Mariniflexile sp. TRM1-10: one gene and its partner. The protein of the gene in region 2 binds, or shares a complex with, the protein of the main gene of each other region. Links are inferred from orthologs where the notes say so. Each region holds a gene or a part of one and is shown on either strand. Other genes may lie near its edges.

What was found.
Region 1: the proteins of mnmE (region 2) and mnmG are in contact, whole or in part, in a solved structure (PDB 9HIP), measured with the Escherichia coli proteins. The link is inferred for Mariniflexile sp. TRM1-10 from one-to-one orthologs.

What each region holds. Positions count from the first base shown.
Region 1 is NZ_CP022985.1:1,720,822-1,724,152, forward strand. Bases 187-3,181 are described here. They hold mnmG (tRNA uridine-5-carboxymethylaminomethyl(34) synthesis enzyme MnmG), read right to left. Parts: upstream 2,623-3,181; coding sequence 751-2,622; downstream 187-750. Other genes in these bases: CJ739_RS07440 (class I SAM-dependent methyltransferase), read right to left, coding at 187-244; ybeY (rRNA maturation RNase YbeY), read right to left, coding at 2,707-3,117; CJ739_RS07455 (cytochrome c oxidase subunit 3 family protein), read right to left, coding at 3,110-3,181. Also shown: more of CJ739_RS07440, read right to left, coding at 1-186; more of CJ739_RS07455, read right to left, coding at 3,182-3,331. UniProt on the Escherichia coli protein: NAD-binding protein involved in the addition of a carboxymethylaminomethyl (cmnm) group at the wobble position (U34) of certain tRNAs, forming tRNA-cmnm(5)s(2)U34.
Region 2 is NZ_CP022985.1:4,348,863-4,352,174, forward strand. The notes cover bases 336-3,311. They hold mnmE (tRNA uridine-5-carboxymethylaminomethyl(34) synthesis GTPase MnmE), read right to left. Parts: upstream 2,532-3,311; coding sequence 1,140-2,531; downstream 336-1,139. Other genes in these bases: CJ739_RS17945 (type I restriction-modification system subunit M), read right to left, coding at 336-681; CJ739_RS17955 (CvfB family protein), read right to left, coding at 2,535-3,311. In the rest of the region: more of CJ739_RS17945, read right to left, coding at 1-335; more of CJ739_RS17955, read right to left, coding at 3,312-3,312. UniProt on the Escherichia coli protein: Exhibits a very high intrinsic GTPase hydrolysis rate. Involved in the addition of a carboxymethylaminomethyl (cmnm) group at the wobble position (U34) of certain tRNAs, forming tRNA-cmnm(5)s(2)U34.

The DNA of each region.
Region 1 (3,331 bases), 2.6 Mb from region 2 along the record:
TTAGTTTTTGCTTTAAAGACACTTTTCTAACCAAGTGATACACATTTTCAAAAAGATTCCTTTTAGAATCTGTATGCGAAATATAATCATCGCTTTTATAATAATCGGGCAATGTTTCGGATGATGGCTGTGGATGGGTTTCTAAAAAACCATATTCTGAATTTTCGAATAATTCAAAATTCTCTCCAGAAACCGAATGGTCAATTACTTTTAGAAAAGGCGATGTTGTTGTTGCTTTTGCCACTAATTCACGAATGTTTTTTAAAACTTTCTAAACGTTCCACGTGGAACGTTTAGAAAGTTTAATTATATAATTGCAGTTTTAATACATAACAAAAATTAAAGCGTATCACTCCGATGTATCATTTTATTCTAAAAAAGCGCTATAAAATAACGTTTAGTTTGTCAGACTGAGCTTGTCGAAGTTCTATTACCTATGTTTCCTTCATATAGCTTCGACAGGCTCAGCTTGACAAGATGTTCCTTAATGAGCTTCATTGTCAGACCGAACGTTTTGAGCTTTTCTAAAAAGCACTTCGACAGGCTCAGTGTGACACACTTATTTACTCTCTTACTTAGTTCCACTGTCAGACTGAGCTTGTCGAAGTCCTAATCTAAAAAACCTTTATTGGTATCCCTACCCAAGCTACGGTTTTGTCTTCAAAAAATACATTTCATTTTAGAGAATGTTCAAAATAAACTTCACTTTATCACATACTAAAATATAATTTTAAATCAACCAAACAAAGATTACCTCCCCATGTAAACCAACAATACCGAAATATCATTAGGCGATACACCGCTAATTCTTGATGCCTGGGACACCGTTGTTGGTTGTATTTTTTTAAGTTTTTCACGTGCTTCAAAACTCATGGATTTAATCTGCGAATAATCGAAATTATCTGGGATTTTTACATATTCCAGTCTCGTTAACTTATCAGCGTTATTCTTCTCTTTAGAAATATATCCCGAATATTTTACTTGAATCTCGGCTTGCTCAATAACTTCATTATCTAAATTATTGTCTTGAATATAGTCTTCAACTGCATCAAATTTTCGCATATCATCTATAGTGATATTTGGTCTTGAAAATATTTTAAACATTTTATCAGACTGTCTAATTGGTGATGATTCTTTGGTTTCTAAAACTGGATTTGCATCTTCAGGTTTCACACTAGTATCTGCAAAAAACTTAACAAACTTTTCTGCTTCTTCATGCTTCTGCTCCATTCTTTGCAAACGCTTTTCACTAGCCAAACCTATCTCAAAACCTTTAGGAGTTAATCGTAAATCGGCATTATCTTGACGCAACAATGTTCTATACTCTGCTCTGGATGTAAACATTCTATACGGTTCCTCTGTACCTTTAGTGATTAAATCATCAATTAAAACACCTATATAAGCTTCGTCTCTTTTTAATATAAACGCTTCCTTTTCCTGAACTTTTAAACTCGCATTAATACCTGCCATCAAACCTTGGGACGCTGCTTCTTCATAACCCGTAGTACCGTTAATTTGACCAGCGAAATACAAACCTTCAACAAGCTTTGTTTCTAAAGTATGCTTTAATTGGGTTGGTGGGAAGTAATCATATTCAATAGCATAACCAGGTCTAAAAAACTTCACATTTTCAAAACCAACGACAGAACGCAACGCCTTAAATTGAACATCTTCTGGCAACGATGTAGAAAACCCATTTACATAAACCTCACAGGTATTCCAGCCTTCTGGTTCTACAAATAATTGATGCCTGTCTTTATCTGCAAAACGGTTAATTTTATCTTCTATAGACGGACAATATCGAGGTCCTAAACTTTTAATTCTACCATTAAACATGGGTGACCTATCGAACCCTTCACGAAGTAAATCGTGAACCAATTCACTAGTGTATGTCATATGGCAAGAACGTTGTTTTTCTAATGGTTTTGTAATATCTAAATAAGAGAATTTCTCCGGGTTTTCATCTCCTGGTTGTTCAATCATTTTAGAATAATCCAATGAACGTCCATCTACTCGTGGCGGTGTTCCTGTTTTCATTCTACCGGAATCAAAACCCAGACTTACTAATTGTTCCGTAATTCCTGTTGCGGCTTTTTCCCCTGCTCTACCACCTCCAAAATTTTTATCACCTATATGAATCAAACCATTTAAAAAAGTGCCATTAGTCAACACAACAGATTTAGATTTAATCTCAACTCCTAAAGATGTTTTCACACCAACAACCTTTCCATTCTCCATTAGCAATCCTGCTACCATTTCCTGATAAAAATCAAGATTGGGTGTGCCCTCCAAAAGCAATCGCCAATCTTCTGCAAAGCGCATCCGATCACTTTGAACCCTTGGACTCCACATAGCAGGGCCTTTAGATTTATTAAGCATTTTGAATTGAATAGCAGATGTGTCAGACACAATACCACTATAACCACCCAACGCATCTATTTCCCGAACAATTTGCCCTTTGGCAATACCGCCCATAGCAGGGTTGCAAGACATTTGTGCAATGTTCTGCAGGTTCATTGTAATAAGCAATGTTTTACTTCCCATGTTGGCGGCTGCGGCTGCGGCTTCACTTCCGGCATGTCCTGCACCAACAACTATAACATCATAAACATCATTAAACATAACTTCATTTATTAAATTGTTCCACGTGGAACATTAATCAATTTTGATTTTTGAGTTTGCAAATATACGCTGATTTGTTGAATATCAAACAAGTTGATTTAAGTAGTGGTTTTCTTTTTCTCGCATCAGCTTCGCATCACTATCGGTCTTGTCCTTGTAGCCACAATAATGTAACACGCCGTGAACCATCACGCGCTGTAGTTCTTCATTAACTGACACGTTGAAATCATTGGCATTATCTTCCACTCTTTCTACAGATATAAAAATATCTCCCTGTATATTTTTTCCGACCGAATAATCAAAGCTGATAATATCGGTTAGGGTATCGTGATTAAGAAACTCTACATTCAATTTATGCAAATAAGCATCGTCACAAAAGATATAATTGACCTCTTCAAGTTGACATCCTTCCTCGGAAATAACCCCTTCAATCCATTCAGATAATTGCTTCTCATTGTCTAATGAAAATACAGTTTCGTAATTAAAATTAATCATCGTTTTGTTTAAAATACTCTTGAACTTTCTTTTTGTAAACTGGCTGCAAAGGTAGTATTTGTTTATTCAATATTTCAGTCGTATTAAAATATTGCTTAGCTGTTGGAATTTGATTGTTGGGATTGTTGCTATAATCATCCTTATTGGTTTTGGACTCTCTCTTATTATCCTCTCCTTGCTGGAACGTAGCGTTCTCCATCTTCATTAATTGATG
Region 2 (3,312 bases):
CATACCACCAGAGCCACAAGCGGCATCAAAGATTTTACCTTCATAAGGCTCTATCATTTCAACCAATAATCTCACGATACTACCTGGTGTAAAGAATTGACCAGCACCCGAACCTTCGGCAATGGCGAACTTGCCAATATAATATTCATAAACTCGCCCTAGAATATCGCTTTCTGGATTTTCCTTTTCAGACAGTTTAGGGTTTGCCAACAGATTGATTAATCCTGCGACTTGTTTTGCCGTCAGTTGGCTTTTAACAAAAATACGTGGTAATATCCCCTTTAAGTCTGGTCTGTAAGTTGCCAAGGTTTCATCCAATAAATCGAAGGCATTATCAACCAATACTTTAATATTATCCTGTTCGGCGTTATCCTGTAAAAATTGCCAAGTCGCTTTCTCGGGTATGATGTAGGTGTTAAAGGATAGATATTCATCTGGATCTTCCAACACATAGTTTTGATCTTCTTTATTTTGTGTGTAGTAATCTGATTTCGGGTCGTTTAAAAAGGCTTTTAACGAATCTCTGCGCAACTCGTAACGCTCAGACACATGTTTTAAAAAAATTAACGGTAAAACAAAGTCTTTATATTGGTTTTCAGCTACTGCACCACGAAGTTCATTAGCAGCTTTCCATAATTCTTGTTCAAAATTAATATCAGCTTTTGGTTGGTTTTTAATCATTTAACAAATTATATAAACTAAAATTTAAACATATAGAATAGCGACAGTTTAAAGTCGCTGCTATCATTTACTAAAGGGAGACGATAAAGTTAAAAAAGAAAATGAGTTTTTAGATAGATTAGTGAAATTTCTTTCGATAAAACACATTATTAAAAAAAACAGTTTTATGCATAATTAAAGAAATCCTAATTTTAATGATTTTAATTCATTCTCATTATAGGAGAAATTTAGCCAGTCTTTAGATAGCCAATTCCAAATTTTACGTTCTATGAGCTATATTTTTGAATTTTATAGCTCAAATATAACGTTTTTATGAGCTATATAGCAATTATAATTAGCTCAAAATCCATATTTTTTGATTATTACTCCTTAGGCTATTTTAGCTCTTTGGGCATTTCCTATAATAATTCACCTGGGTCTTTGGAAAAATTAGGTAGTTTTGAAATTTTACTTTGAATCTATTTCCCGATGCAAAAATTAGCAAAAATATTACCCAGCAAATCATCGTTTGTTATCTCTCCGGTTATTTCACCAAAGTGGTATAATGCTTGCCGAATATCAATAGCTAATAAATCGCCAGATAAACCAGATTGCAGTCCGTGTTTCACTTTTTCAATGTCATCTAAAGCTTTCAATAACGAATCATAATGCCTTGAGTTCGTTACAATGGTGTCATTATTTCTTAAAGATCCTGTATTAACAAAACTTAAGAGTTTATCTTTTAATTCGTCAACCCCAATCCCTTTTTTTGCAGATAATAATTCTAGATTTGAGATTTGAGATTTTAGACTTGAGATGTCTTCATTGCTAAGTTTATCAACCTTGTTAGCAATAATGATTAAAGGTTTTTGAGGATATTTATTTTTAATCTTTTCTAATTCCACTTTAAATTGCGATCCCAAAGTTTTAAATTGAGTGCTATCAAACAAATAAATAACCACTTGTGCTTGGTCAATTTTTTCAAAAGTTTTTTTGATACCAATGCTTTCAACCACATCTTTCGTTTCACGAATTCCTGCTGTATCAATAAAACGAAACCCAATCCCTCCTATCGATATTTCATCTTCAATGGTATCACGGGTGGTTCCTGCAATTTCTGAGACAATGGCGCGTTCCTCATTTAAAAGCGCATTTAAAAGCGTCGATTTCCCCACATTCGGTTCACCAACAATGGCTACAGGAATACCGTTTTTAATAACGTTACCAACGGCAAACGAGTCTATTAAACGCTTTAAAACAAAACTAATGCGTTCTACCAATTCTTTGAACTGCGTTCTATCGGCAAACTCGACATCCTCTTCAGCAAAGTCTAATTCCAACTCTATTAAGGAAGCGAAATTTAAAAGTTCTTCACGAAGTTTTGCTATTTCAGATGAGAAACCGCCACGCATTTGTTGCATGGCTATTTGGTGGGACGCTTCGTTATCACTAGAAATTAAATCGGCAACCGCTTCGGCTTGGCTTAAATCCAGTTTCCCATTTAAAAAAGCACGCAAGGTAAACTCGCCTGCTGTTGCCATGCGGCAGCCTTTCCTAAGGAATAACTGTATAATTTCCTGTTGAATGTAGTTGGAACCATGACATGACACTTCAACCACATCTTCTCCTGTATAAGAATTTGGATTTTTAAATACCGAAACCAATACCTCATCAATCGTTTTGTTCCCATCAATAATATGTCCTAAATGGATGGTATGTGTTTTTTGGGCACTCAGTGTTTTTTTGCTTTTTATGGATCTAAAACAACTGTCTGCTATAGAAATAGCATCATTACCTGACAAACGTATAACAGCAATGGCACCGGCACCAGATGGGGTCGCTAAGGCTACTATGGTATCTTGATGGATCATAATTTAAACTAAGTAAATACCGTCTGGTTTAATCTCAATCTGTTTCTGTTTATACAAAGTCCCTACGGCTTTCTTAAAGTTCTTTTTGCTCATTTGAAGCACGTCTTTTATAACTTCTGGATCAGATTTATCGGTAAGGTTTAAATACCCACTGTTATCGTGAAGTTCATGCAAAATACGTTCGGCATTCGGTTCTATATTTCTATAACCTATTTGTCCTAATGAAATATCCAATTTATTACCGGGACGAATCTTTTTTACGATGCCCTTTAACTTATCACCAACACTTAAATCGGTAAAAATTTGGTCTTTGTATATAAGCCCTGTATGTACTTTATTAACTATGACGTTCATACCAATATCGGATGGGTGCGATACGATGATATCTACTTCATCAAACTGATTCACGGTAAGTACTTTATTATCTAAAAAACTATTGGTTTTACTGGAAGCTACCAATCTTCCCGTTTTTTCATCTAAATAACAATACACCAAATACCACCCTTTCGGCTTCATTTTAAAGGCTTGCTCTTTAAACGGACAAAATAATTCTTTTACCAGACCCCAATCTAAAAAGGCGCCATATTCTGTCACAGCATTGCAACGCAACAAAGCAAACTCACCGATCTTAATGTATGGCATATCGGTAGTAGCCACAGGGCGTTCTTCGTTGTCCAAATACACAAATACGTCTAACTTATCCCAAATCTTGAACGATTCCGGCACATACCTATTTGGCAATAAAACTTCATTATCTTCCGTGTCTACCAAATACGCACCA